Regions from separate parts of the Clostridium aromativorans genome, predicted to be linked through region 3. Evidence: riboswitches for the same ligand, from Rfam matches in the RefSeq annotation. Region 3 holds a riboswitch; each other region holds the start of a gene.
What was found. Region 3 has a riboswitch for cobalamin ahead of hemA (glutamyl-tRNA reductase). Riboswitches for the same ligand answer to the same signal wherever they lie in the genome.

Region 1 (5,667 bases), on a different contig from region 3:
CATCTATTTTATATCTTTCATTTACTTTATCCCAGGGACTATTTCCCATGGCCTTCATAGAAAGTGAAATTCTATTTCTTTCTCTGTCAGTATCCATTACACAGACTTTAACACGTTCCCCCACTGATACTACTTCCGCAGGGTTTTTTATCCTCTTCCAGGAAAGTTGTGATATATGAACTAATCCCTCTACACCGCCTAAATCAACAAATGCTCCAAACCCCGTAATCCTGCTTACGATTCCCTCTATTTTATCACCTTTATGTATATTGTTCCATAACTGATCCGCTTTTTTTTCAAGTTCTAACTGCTCAACTTCCTTCCTTGACAGCACTATCTTATGCTTGTTTTTATCCAGTTCAATCACCTTTACGGCTAATGTCCTATTTAGAAAATCGTTCAGATTGTCTACATACTTTACTGACAGCTGAGATGCCGGTATAAAAGCTCTAAAGCCATATAATTCTGCCAATACTCCCCCTTTTACCACTTTCTTTACAATTACATCAAAGGCTTCTCCCTTTTTAAACGAATCTTCAACCTTATTCCAATTTCTTATTTCATCAGCCTTTATCTTCGAAAGCAGCAATCCATCTTCTCCATTATTTAAACTCATTATATATACGTATATTTCATCTCCAACTTTTAAAAGTTCTTCCATATTTATATTTTCTTCACTGCATATTTCATTTTTAGGCAGTATTCCATCCACCATATATCCAATACTTATTACAGCCTCTTTATCATTTACGGAAATCACTTTTCCCTTTACTATCTCTCCGTTTTTTACATTTCCCATAGTTGAATCAATTTGATCGATAACTTCATCCATTGAATTTACTTCCTTGTCACACGCCATTAAAATATCTCTCCTTTTCATTTATACTTACAGCCAACAGTTATATTTTATCACAAATAATGGCCCTAAGGTAATAATTTAAATATCCTTATAACTTCTATATCCCAAAATTGGATCTGCACTCTCCACTGCTTTTACAATGGCCTTTTCTACCACCTCAGCAGCTAAGAATCCAGCCACACTCAAATCCGACTTTACCTTTCCAGTAGCCATGGTAAATATAGTATCTCCATCAAACATGGAATGGGCAGGTCTTATTGCTCTTCCATATCCATCCTGGGCCATGGATGCCATCTTGTTCATTTCAGATTTTGTAAAGCTTCCATTGGTTACTACCACACCAATAGTGGTATTCCCACTAAACAGATTTTTTTTCTGGGAATACATTTTCATCATTATATTTTCGGTACCTGCGAAAGATTTTCCGTCCTTTCTCAATGCGCCTGCTATTATATTCCCACTTTTACTATCTATCACATCTCCAAGACAATTCACTGCAACTATCGCGCCAACTTTAAGCTCTCCCACTTGAAGAGCATAAGACCCAAGTCCCCCTTTCATTGCATATTCATCTCCCAGTATTTTACCTACAGTTGCTCCAGCTCCTGCACCTATATTTCCATTTTTACATAAATTAAATTCAGAATTTATACAGGCCTTATATCCCATGGATTTATCAGGTCTTATTTTGCAATCACCTATATCGAGATCAAATAGTACAGCCTCACATACTATAGGTACTTTTGTAACATTTACGTCAAATCCAATATCTCTCTCCTCCAAATACTGCATTACACCACCTGCTGCATCCAATCCAAAAGCACTTCCTCCTGCGAGAACCACTGCATGTATTCTATCTACTAAGTTAACAGGATTTAAAAGATCCGTCTCACGTGTACCTGGAGATCCTCCTCTTACGTCCACTCCAGCAGATGCACCCTTTTCACATATAACTACAGTACATCCTGTAGGTCCCTCTAAATTTTCAGCATTTCCTATTCTTATTTCATCTATACTATTGAATAAAATTTTTTTCATATCTACCTCCACACTATAAAACCCCAAGCCAGCAAAAGCTCAGGGTTAATTTCATATCTCATTTGATTAAAAAATAAACTTATTTATGTCTTATTTTAGTAACAGCAGTAACAACGGATACTGCAATAAGTACAGATAAAATCATTTCAGGTATTCCGTTTGTAAAAGCTACCGCCAATATCCCCTTTTTAGCCGCACTTAAACTTATATTCAATGCCTTTGAATAGGGCCCTAAGTATATAAGATATATCATTCCCAGCACACCTGCAGTGTTTATAAGTGAGCCAGCAGCAGCAGCTATTCCCACAGGCAAAAACCTGTTTTTCATCTTTATAGCCCTAAACACATAATAACTCCCTAATCCTATCAGTATTCTTGGTAGAACCGATACCAATGGATTCATAAACACAAAAGAAACAGGAGTAGGTGTAGTTATAGATTGAATTACACTGAATATACCAAAAATAAGCCCCACCATAGCGCCTACCAATGGTCCTTCCAAAATAGCACCTATTATAACAGGAACATGCATTATAGTAGCTTTCACCGGCGGAATAGGTATAAAACCCAATCCCGTTACACCAAGTACAATAGAAATTGCAGACAGCATGCCAATTACAGTAATCTGCCTAACACTGAGCTTTGACCATCCTTTAACTTGTCTTTCCATAAACCTTCTCCGTTGTTATTCATTACGATATAACACGGAACCTCCTTTATAAAATTTAGTTCAGTTTTTTAATAAATACTGACGACTTTATTTTATCACTTTTAACAAAAAATACAATAAATTAGTTAAAAAAAACACAATGTCTTTTAGTCCCTGTATATTGGGAATCCTTCTTTAAAATATTCTTCAGGATACAATAAATCCATTACCTTTTTTTTACTGCATTTCCCATCTTCCATAAATACATCAGGTATTCCACTCAAATTTACCCTTATGTTTTCCAGCGGAAATATATCACATATATTTTCTATACATTCAGCTGCAGAATTATTCTTCGATTTTTTTACATATTCCAATATATTATTTCCACTTAACCAACCTGATTCTCTGTACTCCTCATCGTAATTTATTACAGTGCATTTCAATTTATTTTTATCATTTCCAGATATAGAGGACATAAAAAAAGTTTTGACCATAATATCATCTAACGGCAGACTATAACCTGCAAAAACTATATGCTTTGCATTTTTCATAAGAAGCCCCATTTCAGTTTTAAGCTCTTCTAGTGTTGGCACACTTCTTTTCTTGGAAAGGCTCTGTATTATGAGAGTCATATCATAGGGGTAAGTTATCTGCCCACAATAGGGACATTCTATGGCTCCTCTCTTATATATTTTCTCTTTTTGCGTAGTATATCTCCAATTTTTCTGCAATGGTTTTAGAATAGATGGGCCAAAAATTTCTGTAGACAATCTATTCCATTTCTTCGCAAAACTAATTATTGATTTTCCACATTCAGGGCAAATTCTGGATCCAAACATACCATGTGGAAACAATATTTTTCCTATTCTTATTATCCTGGAAGGATAATTATAATCATTTATACCTTTGCACTGAGGTTCATCTGTAACATACCATATACCGGATTCATTGCCATCCAATTGAGCAGAAGAAATTTGAGTCCCAAAATCATCATACAGTTGCAATTTTAAACCATCTTTTAGTTTAACTGGATTTTGATTTTTCTCTTTATGGGCATTAAACAGATTCCAAAGAATTATAGGATCCCAATTAAAAGATATTATAGCATAGGAATAAAGGTAAAAACGTCTGGTATCCCTTCTATAGCCTCTGTTCTCAAATTCCTGAGCCTCTTCTATCATAAGTTCTGTAAGTATCTTTGCAAATTGATAATAAGGTTCCATTTTTTCTCTATCCGTATAACCAGGAGTATTTTGTATGCTAAATCTCTCCAATTCTTCAATAATCAAAATAAGACATCTTTTGGCTGCCTGAACTCTTTCCGCTCTCAAAAATTGTGTTTTCCCATGAAGAAAAGCATTAAATCCCATATTATTGTCAATAAGCTGATCGAGCATGGTAAAAAGCTCATGCATATTAAGTTTGTCATTAGTACTTATTATAGCTTCAAGGGCTTTTAAATCATATATCTTTGATATTTTAGTGTCTTTAATTAAATCTTCTACAATTAGTTTTTTAAAAGCATTGGATAATTTTTCATCTTTCCCATTTAAGAAAGAAAAATCCTTTTTACTAATTTTTAAAACAAGCCTCATCAACTCGTTAGTTGCATGAAGTCCTAAACTTTTAGTCGCACCAGCCCCCCAAAGTATAACGGTTTCAGGCCAATATTTTTCAGGCATGATTCATATCCTTCCTTTTTTTTAATTAATCAAGTGATCCTCATGATCATTTTTACAATATTATAACCTAATATTAAAATATTTAAAATACAAAAATGCACTTATTCATTCACAATAAGTGCATTTTTAAAGGGATTAGATATGTTTAAGTTAACACCAACATATATAAAAAGGGACTTCTGAAAGAAGTCCCTAATTACCATATTACAAAGCTCTGTTATTAAAAATAACATCAGCATCACAATTGATAAATCCTTCCCTCCGAAAGATTCTTATGCATACAGGTACAGGCAGGTCTCCTGACTATCGGCTCATCCTTTTTTTTCCTTCCCGGAACAATCCAGTGAAAAATTAAAATTGTCACCTCATACAGTAGCGGGGGCTGTAATGGTATTTCACCATATTCCCTTTTAATTATCATTTAAACCATATACCCTATTATTAAGTTATGCATTCATTATATACCTACCATTTATATACGTCAAGCAACTTTTTTTACACTTTTCCCAATCATATTGAGCAAATGACAGTTACTTTAATCCTTCTTCATAAGCCTGTATCATTTTCTTCACCATCTGTCCTCCGATGGATCCTGCCTCCCTGGATGTAATATCTCCATTATATCCATTTTTTAGACTTACTCCTACTTCTCTAGCTGCTTCCATTTTAAATCTATTGAGACCTTCCTTTGCCTCTGGAATCAAAGATTTATTTCCATTTCTTGCCATAGTGAATTCCTCCTTATTTCATATAGATTTTTTATTGAAGTATTTTATTGATTGTGTATTTAGAGTTTATGTAATTTAACGTTTTATAAACTATTAAATTAATAGCAAATATGAAAAAATCACTGAAATCTTGTTAAAAATTCCAGTGATTTTGGTTTTATTTAAATTATACCTGTTTAATTGCTCCCCTTTTCACTGCCACATTTATTATATTGAATAAGACCGCACCTACTACAGTATTTACAACAGCTGCAGGCAAAACTACACTTAAAAATAATGCTGTAAAGCTAGCTCCAAGTCCTACCGTAAACAAAACTACCGTTAAGAATGTAGTACCGCTTACTATCGTTCCAACTGCTGTAGCCAGTATTATATTTATCTGATTGCTTATTCTATCTCTAAAAGGCTTTATTAAGACAAACATCACATTTATAGTTATGAATTTATCAATTACATTGGCAAATTGCCCTCCTGGAAAAGTTGAAGTTGCTGCTGCTAATATTCCCGCTATAACACCTGAACAAACGCAGGTCTTGTAATCTTTATTAAATATAAGTATTATAAAAAGCATTGCAAGGGATATATCAGGTTTCATACCAAATAAAATTGGAGGCACTATCTGATGCAGTACTGCACCAACTGCAAGTAATATGGAATTTATAATCATTTTTTTTAAGTTCATAATTGATACACTCCTAAAATTATAAT
Region 2 (5,667 bases), on a different contig from region 3:
ATAACTATGACCGGCTTGCCATTTTTGTGCAGATCTTATAGATACAAGATGCAGGAAGTGGAGACAGCTTCATTTATGTCAATGTCCGGATTATTATCAGCAAGACTCATTGTAATTGGTCTGGGTGACGGTATTTTCCTGCTGGCTGTTTCTCTTGTAACATTTAGCAAAGTGAGTATTTCCACTGCTTTAGTAATTTTTTATCTGCTGCTGCCTTTTCTGGTGTCCTGCTGCGGATGCATTTTCATCCTTCGGAGCAACCGCAGTCAGTACAATGTGTTTGCCTGTGAGTTTTTCTGTCTGCTCATATTATCGCTGCAGTTTCTGTTTCACACATTGGTGCCTCAAGCTTACCATCGGGCAGCTTTAACCGGATGGGTTGTGCTAAGTGTTTTTTTTGCAGCAGTTCTTGCCTTTCAGATATATAAGTTGATAGTGAAATTCAACAGGATCTGCGTTTGTTAAAATATCAAAGTATAGAGTTTAGATGTTAAATACTAAAAAAATCAAAGGGGTGATAAAAATAGAACTTGAGATATGTAATTTAACCAAGCAATATAAGGACAAAACTGCTGTGGACTGTGTGAACTTGAATGTATCACCTGGTGTATGGGGACTTCTCGGTGCAAACGGTGCAGGAAAGACCAGCTTGATAAAAATGATGGTAGGCATTACCGGTCCCACTTCAGGGAAGATACTATATGACGGAATTGAAATCGAGGTACTAAAAGAAGCCTATCGTGACATTTTGGGTTATCTGCCCCAGGATTTTGGTTTTTACCCTGAATTTACAGTGGTGGATTATCTGAAATATGTTGCAGCTTTGAAAGGACTCACCAAAAACCATACAAAAATAAAAATAGATGAACTGCTTCAGATTCTTACTCTAGCCGAAGTGAGGAAAAAGAAAATCTCCAAGCTCTCCGGAGGTATGAAAAGACGTGTAGGTATTGCACAGGCTCTTTTGAATGATCCGGAGGTGCTGATTCTGGATGAACCCACCAGCGGTCTTGATCCGGGAGAACGTGTGAAATTCCGCAAATTTATTTCTGAATTTTCCAGGGATCGAATTGTACTTATTTCCACCCATATTGTCTCCGATGTGGAATACATTGCCACCTGCAATGCCATCATGAAAGATGGAAAGATAATTTCAAAGGGAACTACGGATGAACTTGTGAAAACTGTTGAAGGCAAAGTATGGGAGAGCATAATACCTCCTGAACGACTTCCCTATTATGAAGGAGCTGTCCGTATTGTAAATATATTAAATGAAAAAGATGGAAATCTTTTCATCAGGTATTTGTCGGATGCCCCGGATATACCTGATTCAAAACAGGCCGTACCGCGGCTGGAGGATCTGTATCTATGGCTGTTTCCACAAGAGGAAACAAGAAAGGAGAAGATTTGACATGAGTATTTTTTATTTGGAATTGAAAAGGGTTCTGAAAACCCGTTCCACCTGGATTTTGCTGATAGCGGCCATTTTAATTTCTGGAGCCCTGGCCTATTTTCCCATATCCTTTGTCAATTACAATTATGTAAACGAGAATGGAAACAATGTTACAGTTTCAGGAATAAAAGCCGTACAGCTTATGAAGAAAACTACAGTTGAAGGGGATATCACACCGGATAAAATACAGAAGGCAGTTAAAAATTACCAGGAGGTTGCAAAGAAGTACGGAAGTATTTATAAGGATAATATTCCCCAGGACGTCCTTAATAAAAAAATACTTCCATTTCAACATATAATAAACAGGTTAGAGAATGTATATGCAGATCCACAGACCAAGACACCTGTGGATTTAAGCAAAATTTCTCCCGGGGAAGCGGCAGAAAATTTCTATAAAAAATACACCTGGCAAATAAAAAATAGAGCCATTCAGCCTTCAGCCCAGAAAAAAGCTCTTGCCCTCTATGAAAAAGTGGATAAGCCCTTCAAATTCACCTATGGTTTTGGCAGCAGCGATGCGGGAAGTTACCTCATCATCTTGCTCTTCTTGCTGGTGTTTTTATGTACGTTTATTACTGCCCCTATATTTTCTGCAGAATATCAGACAGGAGCGGACAATATACTCAGGTGTACCAAATACGGAAGGACGAAACTTGCTGTATCCAAGATAATTTCTGTTGTTCTGATCTGCGGCATAACCTCTGCGGTATGTATTTCCATTTTCCTTTTGGTTGAAAACAGTGTATTTGGGTGGGAAAGTTTAAAAACTTCAATTCAAAGTGTGGAAACCATCTGCCTTCCTGCTATAAATGTAGGTCAATTTGAGATGATCACTGCAGCTGCAGGTCTGCTTACACTTCTTGCCACTGTCAGCTTTACACTGTTTCTGTCTGCAAAATGTAGAAATACAGTGAATTCCATGATAATAGCCATTGTGTTCTGTCTGCTGCCTCTCATACTTTCCTCTATTTCAGGAAGCAATGCAGTGAACTGGCTGAGGATGATTCTGCCCTCTGGAGGAGTAGGTCTTGGAAACAGTTTCGGCATTAGCCTTGTAGAACTTAAATTTCTCACATTGGGATCTTACAGTTTTTGGTCGCCCTATGTAATGATCACCGCATCGGCTGCTGCCGTTCCGTTGTTTTTAATTCTTACAGTTTTATCCTATTGCAGGCATGAAGTGGCTTGAATTGAAGAAAAGGCTTTCTTGTAAAATTGATATTTTTGTTACTGCAAATATAAAGATATATGTGTTATAATTAAAAATATTAATAGATATTTAAAGAGATGATTTTTTACAATTAAAAAGGTTAAAAGTTACAGGTTTTAAAAAATTAATAGGGAAAGCGGTAAAAATCCGCTGCAGCCCCCGCTACTGTAAATAGGGATGAAATCATATATATTTGCCACTGGAAATATTTTTCCGGGAAGGTATTGAGATTAAAATGAACTATGAGCCAGGAGACCTGCCTGTAAATTTTTTGATAAATAAGCCTTCGGAGGGAAGTGGTTGTTTATATATGAATTTTGTTTGTATATAACCATAGCAGAAAAGGCTATGGTTTTTTGCTTTGGATTGCAGCAAGATTCTGACAAGAAGGCATCAAGGAAAACTAGATAACACCAGCTATCAAAAGTCAATAGGAAGAGAGGAATGGAATATGAAAAAGACAAAAATATTTTTATTGGTATTGGTTATTGTAATGGTTACATCTGTATTTGCCGGATGCGGCAAAAGTGTTAATAGTGAAAATGGCAGCAGCAATCAAGTCGATACGGAACAGAAAAAAATTAAATCGGCGTCTGAATATGGCGTGACACTTAATAAAACCAGTGTAGTATTTACAGATGCCAGAGGGAAAAAAGTAACTATAAAAAAGAATCCCAAAAGAGTTGTCTGCCTGTATAATTCTTATCTTGATATTTGGGACAGCTGCGGTGGAAAAGTAATAGGAAGAGTTCAAGAAGCTGAAGAAAAGCCTGTTAAAAATGCCGAATCTGCCCAGGTTGTTGGAACTCCAGGGTCTCCAAGTTTGGAGAAGATATTGGCACTGAAGCCGGATTTGGTCATAGCAACTGACGAGTTCAAAAATCAGGCAGCAATGGTACCGGTGTTGGAACAAAATAATATTCAAGTTATCGCTTTAGCTAATACCTATTTAAAGGATTATTATATGACACTGAGACTTTTTAGTGGAATTACCGGAAGAGAGGATTTGTATAAAGAACATATTGATGAGGTAAAGAAAAATGTAGATAAAATAATAACAGAAACTCCAAAGGATAAAAAATATAAGGTTTTAATAATATTTGCCACGGCCAAAGATATTACAGTCAGAAACTCCCATTCAATGTTGGGGGAAATGCTTAAAGATCTGCATACAGTGAACATATCGGATGCAGAGGCAAATTCATCTGAGGCAAAGGTATTTAGCATGGAAAAGATAATACAGGAGAATCCGGATTTTATATTTGTACAGACTATGGGAAGTGACAAAGAAAAGATAATGGAAAAGCTAAAGGAAGATGTGGAGGATAATCCGGCATGGAATTCTCTTTCTGCTGTGAAGAACAAAAGGTATATAATTCTTCCTAAAGATTTATATTTGTACAAGCCAAATGCAAGGTATGCCGAAGCTTATGAAGGATTGGCAAAGATACTTTATCCCCATGTATTCAACAAAACAAATTAAAAAAGCCCGCAGTTTTGATATGAAGGATATAAGGCTTTTTGACTGGAACAATTAATACTGAGGAGAATAGAAAATGGTTAAGGGCAATATAACAACTCAAAGGATTGGAAAAAGATTTATTTTATTGATTTTTATAGTTGTATCTATTATCAGTTTTTTTGTAAGTGTAGGGAATGGAGCCGTAAATATAGGTCCCAAAGAAATAGTGAATGCGGTATTCTTTGAAAAATCCACAGTAAATTATCAGATAATATGGAATGTCAGACTGCCCAGAACCATAGTGGCTGCTCTTGTTGGAACCTGCCTTGCACTGTCGGGATCCATACTGCAGGGTGTTATGAGAAATCCATTGGCGGGACCGAATATTATAGGAGTTTCCTCCGGAGCAGGACTTATGACACTGATAATTCTCATACTTTTTCCGGATTTTTATCATCTGGCACCTTTGGGGGCATTTGCAGGTGCACTGATGGCTACTCTTTTTATATATTTTTTAGCCTGGAGAGAAGGAGTAGCACCAACAAGACTGATATTAGCCGGAGTTGCCGTCTCTTCTCTGTTGGGAGCAGGGACAAATGCACTTATGACATTTTATCCAAACAAAGTGGCGGGAATTATAGGGTTTATGGTAGGAGGGCTTTCGTCAACTACATGGAAGCAGGTAAATACCTTATTTCCCTATGCCTCTGTGGGTATTATTCTACTTTTACTGATGCCCAACAAATTGAACATATTGATGATGGGGGATGAAGTAGCTACAAGTCTTGGATTGAATGTAGAAAGAACCAGGTTTGTCTTTATCGTGATCTCCTCCCTGCTGGCCGGAAGTGCAGTAAGTGTTGTAGGCCTTCTTGGATTTGTAGGACTTATAGTACCGCATATGACGAGGCTGTTTATTGGTTCGGATTACAGATATTTGCTTCCATCGGTTATTTTTACAGGGGCTGCTATGGTCATGCTGTGTGACACCCTTGCGAGAGTGATGTTTGCACCTATGGAGATACCTGTGGGAATTATAATGTCAGCTCTGGGAGCTCCTTTTTTTCTGTATTTGCTTAGGAGAAAGAGAGGGTATTGATATGGAATTGAAAGTTGAAAATCTAAAAGTGAATTATGGAAATAAGATAGTTGTAAAAGACATCAGTTTTGATATACATTCTGGAGAAATAGTTACAATTATAGGGCCCAATGGCTCCGGAAAATCAACTTTAATTAAGGCTGTAGGCAGATGTTTAAAACCTGCAGGAGGTAATGTATATTTAGATGGAACTGATATCAGAAATATGAATACCAGGGCCGTTGCACAGAAGTTGTCCATACTTCCGCAGATGAAAAACATAGCCTCAGATATATCTGTGGAAGAACTGGTGTCCTACGGCAGATATCCGCATTTGAAATTCAGAAGAAGACTTGACAGAGAAGATATGGATATAATAGATTGGGCACTGGAGAAAACCGGACTTGTCCCCTTGAGACAGAGGTTTGTTACAACCTTGTCCGGAGGAGAAGAGCAGAGAGCGT
Region 3 (5,667 bases):
CAGAAAAAGGCAGATTTAAGTATCTTCTTATAAGTCTTGTCCTTGTAGGTGTGGGGTTCAACATAAAGATGCTCCAGGCCTATATGGTTATTCCTGCCCTGTATATTACTTATCTGATCTCTGCTGCCGCACCTTTGAAAAAGAGGTTAAAGCATCTTGTCATAAGTACTGTTGTACTTGCTGTAGTATCTTTTTTCTGGGCAGTTGTTGTGGATCTGGTTCCTGCTCAGAACAGGCCTTTTGTAGGCAGCAGTACTAATAACACCGTTATGGAGCTTATATTTGGACACAATGGACTTGAGAGGCTGAGCAGCAGCAGTGGAGGTATGGGCGGCGGACCTGGCGGAAACAGACAGGGAGGAAATATGGCTTACTTTCAGAGAAACAGAAATTCTTCAGATACGCAGAATGTGACCTCAGGAGCAAATGGAAGCGGCCAGGGCGGTGGAATGATGCAGGCACCGGGTGGATTCCCTGGAGGCTCCGGAGGCAGCTCTCAGGGCAGCAGCCAGCAAAATGGCAGTTCTCAGGGAGGCAGCTCCCAGAAAAATGGGGTGAATCCGGCACAGATGCCCCAGGGAGCAGGGCAGAATGGGGAAGGAATGCAGCAAAGACGGGGAAATGGCGGACCCGGCGGAAATGGTGGGCTTTCAGGAAATTTTGGCGGTCAGACTGAGGCTGGTATTACAAGATTGTTCTCCAAAAATGTGCTGTCCGATCAGATAGTGTGGTTCCTGCCTTTGTCCATATTGGGATTTATTGCAGCGGCAATAGTGGAAAAGCTGAGATTTCCTTTTGATAATAGAAGAAAATTGGATTTGGCATTGTGGATGCTGTGGCTTTTACCGGAATTCATATACTTCAGCTATACTAAAGGACTGTTTCACCAGTACTATCTGACAATGATGGCACCTCCTGCTGCAGCCTTGTCCGGCATAGGTCTTGTTTCTATGTGGAAGCTGTATAGGCAGGAAGGCGGAATAAAGGCGTGGCTGCTGCCGATATCCTTTATTGTAGAGGGAGCACTTCATCTGATGATGTTATCCTATTTCTATTCTTCCATACCTGCGGCAGCTAAAGGCATGATAATAGCTGCAGCTGTATTGAGCTTTGCATCCTCTGTGCTTCTTGTAATTTACAGGATAATAAAGAAGCATGATTTGAATCTTGGAAGAAATATAAATTTTGCAAAAGTACTTGCCAGCCTTGCTTTTGTAGGAATACTTGTAACACCTTTTCTGGGATCTGCAGCTGCTGTAACCCATGGCGTAAACGGGAGCATGCCTGCTGCCGGATTGGAGCTCTTGTCGAACACCGGATCCGGAAATTTCAGAATGGGGACTGCGGGAGGAAATAACAGCAGATATTCTAGTGAAAATAAAAAATTGATAGAATTCCTTGACAGCCATGTTAAAAATGAAAGATATGCTCTTGTGGCGTCCAGTTCCAACGCTGCTGCTGGCATGATAATCGAGAGCGGTAAAAGTATAATGCCTCTGGGAGGGTTCTCGGGCTCTGACAAAATACTTTCTTTGAATCAGTTCAAAGAGCTGGTGAAAAAGGGCGAAATAAGATATGTACTCACAGGTGGAATGGGAAGGGACTCACAGGATATAATGAGCTGGGTTCAGAAAAACGGCAAACTTGTTCCAGAAAGCCAATGGAAAAATACCACATCTACCGATACAAATGAAACCGGTGAAGCCAGGGAAGACAGCAGCGCAGAAAATGAGAATTTGGGAAAGAATGGATTTGGAGGAATGGAAATGAATTCCCAGCAGTTATATGATTTGAAAGGTACTGTAAAATAGTTTGTGTATATTAGTTGAATCTTTCTATAATAATGTTATAATTAAGTAAAATTTGATAATAAGTACGGGTTTGATATGATTGATTAAAAGGGAATCAGGTGAAAGTCCTGAGCTATCCTGTAGCTGTATTAGATGAATCTAATTTATATGAGCCACTTGGAAACTGGGAAGGCGTATTTTAGATGATGAATCTTAAGTCAGAAGACCTGCCTGTGCTTTGCACCTTTAACTCTACAGGCGATAGGGGGGGCTGTATATTAATGAGTTACTTTTACGGTAATGTGTAATTATATCTGATTGTAAATGATCCTTTTGCCAGCTTGGTTGAAAGGATCATTTTTATAAATGGAGGTGATAAAAATTATACAACTTATTGGAGTGAAAAGTGAATGTGATATTGAAATAAGGCAGAAGTTTTCCATTATACCGGCAAGGCTTGTAGACAAATTGAGGGACATATATGATGTTACAGGAAATGTGCTGATTTTAAGTACCTGTAACAGAACGGAGATATACGTGAACTCTGATTTACAGAGGGAAGATCTGATCTGTGCTGTATTTGATCGCCTGGGATGGGATAGAGAGCTTGAGAACTATATATTCTATGTAGAGGATAAAAATGCAATCAGACATCTCATGAAGGTGAGCTGTGGTTTTCATTCCAAAATTTTGGGCGAGGATCAGATATTGGGACAAATTAAAACCGCCTATAGTGCTGCTCTTAAAACTGGAACCATTAGAGGACAGCTTCAGAGGCTGTTCCAGAGTGCTGTAACCTGCGGCAAAAAATTTAAAAACACCTGTGAAATATATAAGATACCCGTATCGGTTCCTTCCATAGTGGTGAGAGAATCAGAAAAGAGAAAGATGAAAAAATATATGCTGCTGGGTTTTGGCGAAATAGGACAGCTTGTTCTTAAATATTTGAATTCTTTGAGTACGGAAATTGTATACGTGGCAGTTAGAAATCTGGATAAAGTGGACAAACTATATAAAAAATGCAGCTGGGTTAGATTTATAACTTTTGACCGGAGAAAGGACTATTATAAAGATGTGGACTGCATAATAAGCTGTACGTCTGCACCTCATACAGTAATTTCAAAGGATGAACTTCCTGATAAAAAATTGCTTATATTTGATCTGGCAGTGCCAAGGGATGTAGACAGGGATGTAATGACATTTTCAAATGTTGAGTTGTATGATATAGACCGTATAAGTGCTATTGATCAGAAAAATAAAATCATGAGAAAAGAAAAAATGGAAAAGTGCAGGAATATTATAGATGAGCACATAGATGAGTTTTTGAAGTGGCGGTCCCTGGATGAGATTTCTCCTGAAATACAGAAAATAAAGGAATTTGGCAGCCGGATATGTGAAAAGAGGATAAAGACCTTCAAAAATAAAAGATATACCAAGGACAATGAAAAACTTGTACAAACTATGATAGAGAGCACCGCCAAGGTGTATATAAATAGGGCCATAAAGGTTTTAAAAGAGGGAAAGCTTGAAGGCAGGGAAAAAGAATACATGAAACTTATAAATAAAATATTTTGTCAATGAGGAGGCAGATTAAAATGAGAAACGATGATATATTCAACGAGTCCAAATTATATATGCCCGGGGGAGTCAATAGTCCGGTGAGGGCCTTTAAGGATGTGCCGATGAATCCGCCTGTGATAAAAAGCGGCAGTGGGGCTTACATATACGATGAAGACGGAAATAAGTATATAGACTTTGTCTGTTCCTGGGGACCCATGATACTGGGCCATTGTGATGAAGATGTGGTGAAGGCCATAAAAGATACCAGTGAAAGGGCCATATCTTTTGGTGCCACTACAGAACTTGAACTTCAGCTTGCAAAATATATATGCACTACTGTGGATAATGTGGAAATGCTTAGAATGGTCAATTCCGGAACAGAGGCTACTATGAGTGCCGTGAAGCTTGCCAGGGGATATACGGGAAGAAATAGAATAATAAAGTTTGCCGGCTGCTATCATGGACATTTTGACGATTTTCTGGTGGAAGCAGGTTCTGGAGTTATGACGGAGGGTATTCCGGGAAGTGCAGGTGTGCCTGAGGACAGTATAAAAAATACTCTGGTAGCCCAGTACAATGATATTTCAAGTGTAGAAGATATTTTTAAGCAGCAGGGCAGTGACGTAGCTGCAGTTATAGTGGAACCTGTGGCAGGCAACATGGGTGTGATTCCAGGGGATGAGAATTTTTTGAAATCACTTAGAGCACTGTGTGATGAAAATGGGGCTCTTCTCATATTTGATGAAGTGATGAGTGGATTTAGGGTTGCCTATAAGGGTGCCCAGAGCATCTATAAAATAAAACCTGATCTTACAACTATGGCTAAGATCATAGGAGGGGGTCTTCCCTGTGGAGCCTACGGCGGAAGAAAAGATATAATGGAAAAGCTTTCGCCTCTTGGACCTGTGTATCAGGCAGGTACCATGTCTGGAAATCCCCTTGTAATGGCTGCGGGAATTACAACGCTGAGAAAGCTTCATGATCATCCTGAGTACTATGTACATCTCGAAAAATTGGGAAAGAAATTGGAAGATGGAGTGAGAAATATAGCTGAGCAGAAAAAACTGCCTGTAGTGATAAACAGGTGCGGTGCCATGTTTGCACTGTTTTTCACAGAGGATTCCAAAGTGAAAAATTACAGCGATGCCAAAAAATGTGATACAGGTATTTTTGCGAAATACTTCACCCATATGATAAAAAAGGGCATTTATGTTGCACCTTCACAATTTGAAGCTGTATTTTTGAATGTAAAACACACTGAAGAAGATGTTGACAGATTCCTGCAGGCATTTAATTCCTTTGAAATTTAAAATTGCATGTCTGCGTTGTCAAAGTGCAAATACCGGAAATCCACTAAATTCGGCATTTGCACTTTAATACAGTAGGTTTATTTTTTTATATGTCTTTTTCTTCTATGTCTTTCAGGTAGTCAATTAGATCTTCTCTCAAATCCTGTCTCTTTAGGGCATAGTATATGTTTGCTTCCAAAAATCCCAGTTTATCTCCGGCATCATATCTTCTGCCTTTAAAATTGTAGGCATACATGGGTTCTATTTTTGCAAGAGCTCTTAAAGCATCTGTCAGTTGTATTTCCCCGTTTTTATCCGGTATTGTCCTTTCTAGGATTTCAAATATTTTAGGAGTTGTTATATACCTCCCTAAAATTGCCATATTTGAGGGGGCTTCTTTGGCATCAGGTTTTTCTACCAGACTTTTTACTCTGTAAATTTTGTCACCTATTTTTGTCCCGTCTACGATGCCATACTTTGAAACTGCACTCTTTTTTACCGGCTGAACTCCTAAAATTGATCCTCTGTGCTTCTCGTAGCAGTCTATCAATTGCCTGAGGCAGGGTATTCTGTTGTCAACTATGTCATCTCCTAACATGACCGCAAAGGGTTCATCCTGTATAAAATTCTTAGCCAGACTTACGGCATGTCCTAGTCCTTTGGGTTCTCTCTGCCTTATATAATATATATCCACCATATTTGATATGTTTTGGACCAGCTTCAGCAAATCTGTCTTGTTGTTTTTCTCAAGCTCATCTTCCAGCTCAACTGATTTATCAAAATGATCTTCGATGGATCTTTTATTTTTACCTGTAATTATCAAAATCTCTTCAATTCCAGAAGACACTGCTTCCTCAACTATGTACTGGATAGTTGGTTTGTCTACTATAGGAAGCATTTCCTTGGGCTGTGCCTTTGTAGCTGGTAAAAATCTTGTACCCAATCCTGCTGCAGGAATTACTGCTTTTTTAATGTCCATATGAATGTTTACTCCTTTCCATACCTTTATTGGTTTCTCCTATATCAAT

Region 1: another riboswitch for cobalamin. It lies ahead of LN736_RS08300 (hypothetical protein); the one in region 3 lies ahead of hemA (glutamyl-tRNA reductase).
Region 2: another riboswitch for cobalamin. It lies ahead of LN736_RS13145 (ABC transporter substrate-binding protein); the one in region 3 lies ahead of hemA (glutamyl-tRNA reductase).

Annotation. Positions count from the first base shown of each region.
Region 1 covers NZ_JAJJPB010000008.1:46,154-51,820, reverse strand. The annotation lists gene rpsA (30S ribosomal protein S1) at 1-859, opposite strand, end outside; gene LN736_RS08310 (P1 family peptidase) at 938-1,897, opposite strand; gene LN736_RS08305 (ECF transporter S component) at 1,977-2,567, opposite strand; gene LN736_RS08300 (hypothetical protein) at 2,714-4,231, opposite strand; cobalamin riboswitch at 4,504-4,678, opposite strand; gene LN736_RS08295 (alpha/beta-type small acid-soluble spore protein) at 4,762-4,959, opposite strand; gene LN736_RS08290 (tryptophan transporter) at 5,126-5,641, opposite strand.
Region 2 covers NZ_JAJJPB010000018.1:47,591-53,257, reverse strand. The annotation lists gene LN736_RS13160 (hypothetical protein) at 1-465, shown strand, start outside; gene LN736_RS13155 (ABC transporter ATP-binding protein) at 524-1,411, shown strand; gene LN736_RS13150 (ABC transporter permease) at 1,413-2,642, shown strand; cobalamin riboswitch at 2,758-2,941, shown strand; gene LN736_RS13145 (ABC transporter substrate-binding protein) at 3,115-4,146, shown strand; gene LN736_RS13140 (FecCD family ABC transporter permease) at 4,220-5,224, shown strand; gene LN736_RS13135 (ABC transporter ATP-binding protein) at 5,226-5,667, shown strand, end outside.
Region 3 covers NZ_JAJJPB010000004.1:48,476-54,142, reverse strand. The annotation lists gene LN736_RS05340 (glycosyltransferase family 39 protein) at 1-1,811, shown strand, start outside; cobalamin riboswitch at 1,861-2,039, shown strand; gene hemA (glutamyl-tRNA reductase) at 2,157-3,371, shown strand; gene hemL (glutamate-1-semialdehyde 2,1-aminomutase) at 3,386-4,660, shown strand; gene galU (UTP--glucose-1-phosphate uridylyltransferase GalU) at 4,746-5,618, opposite strand.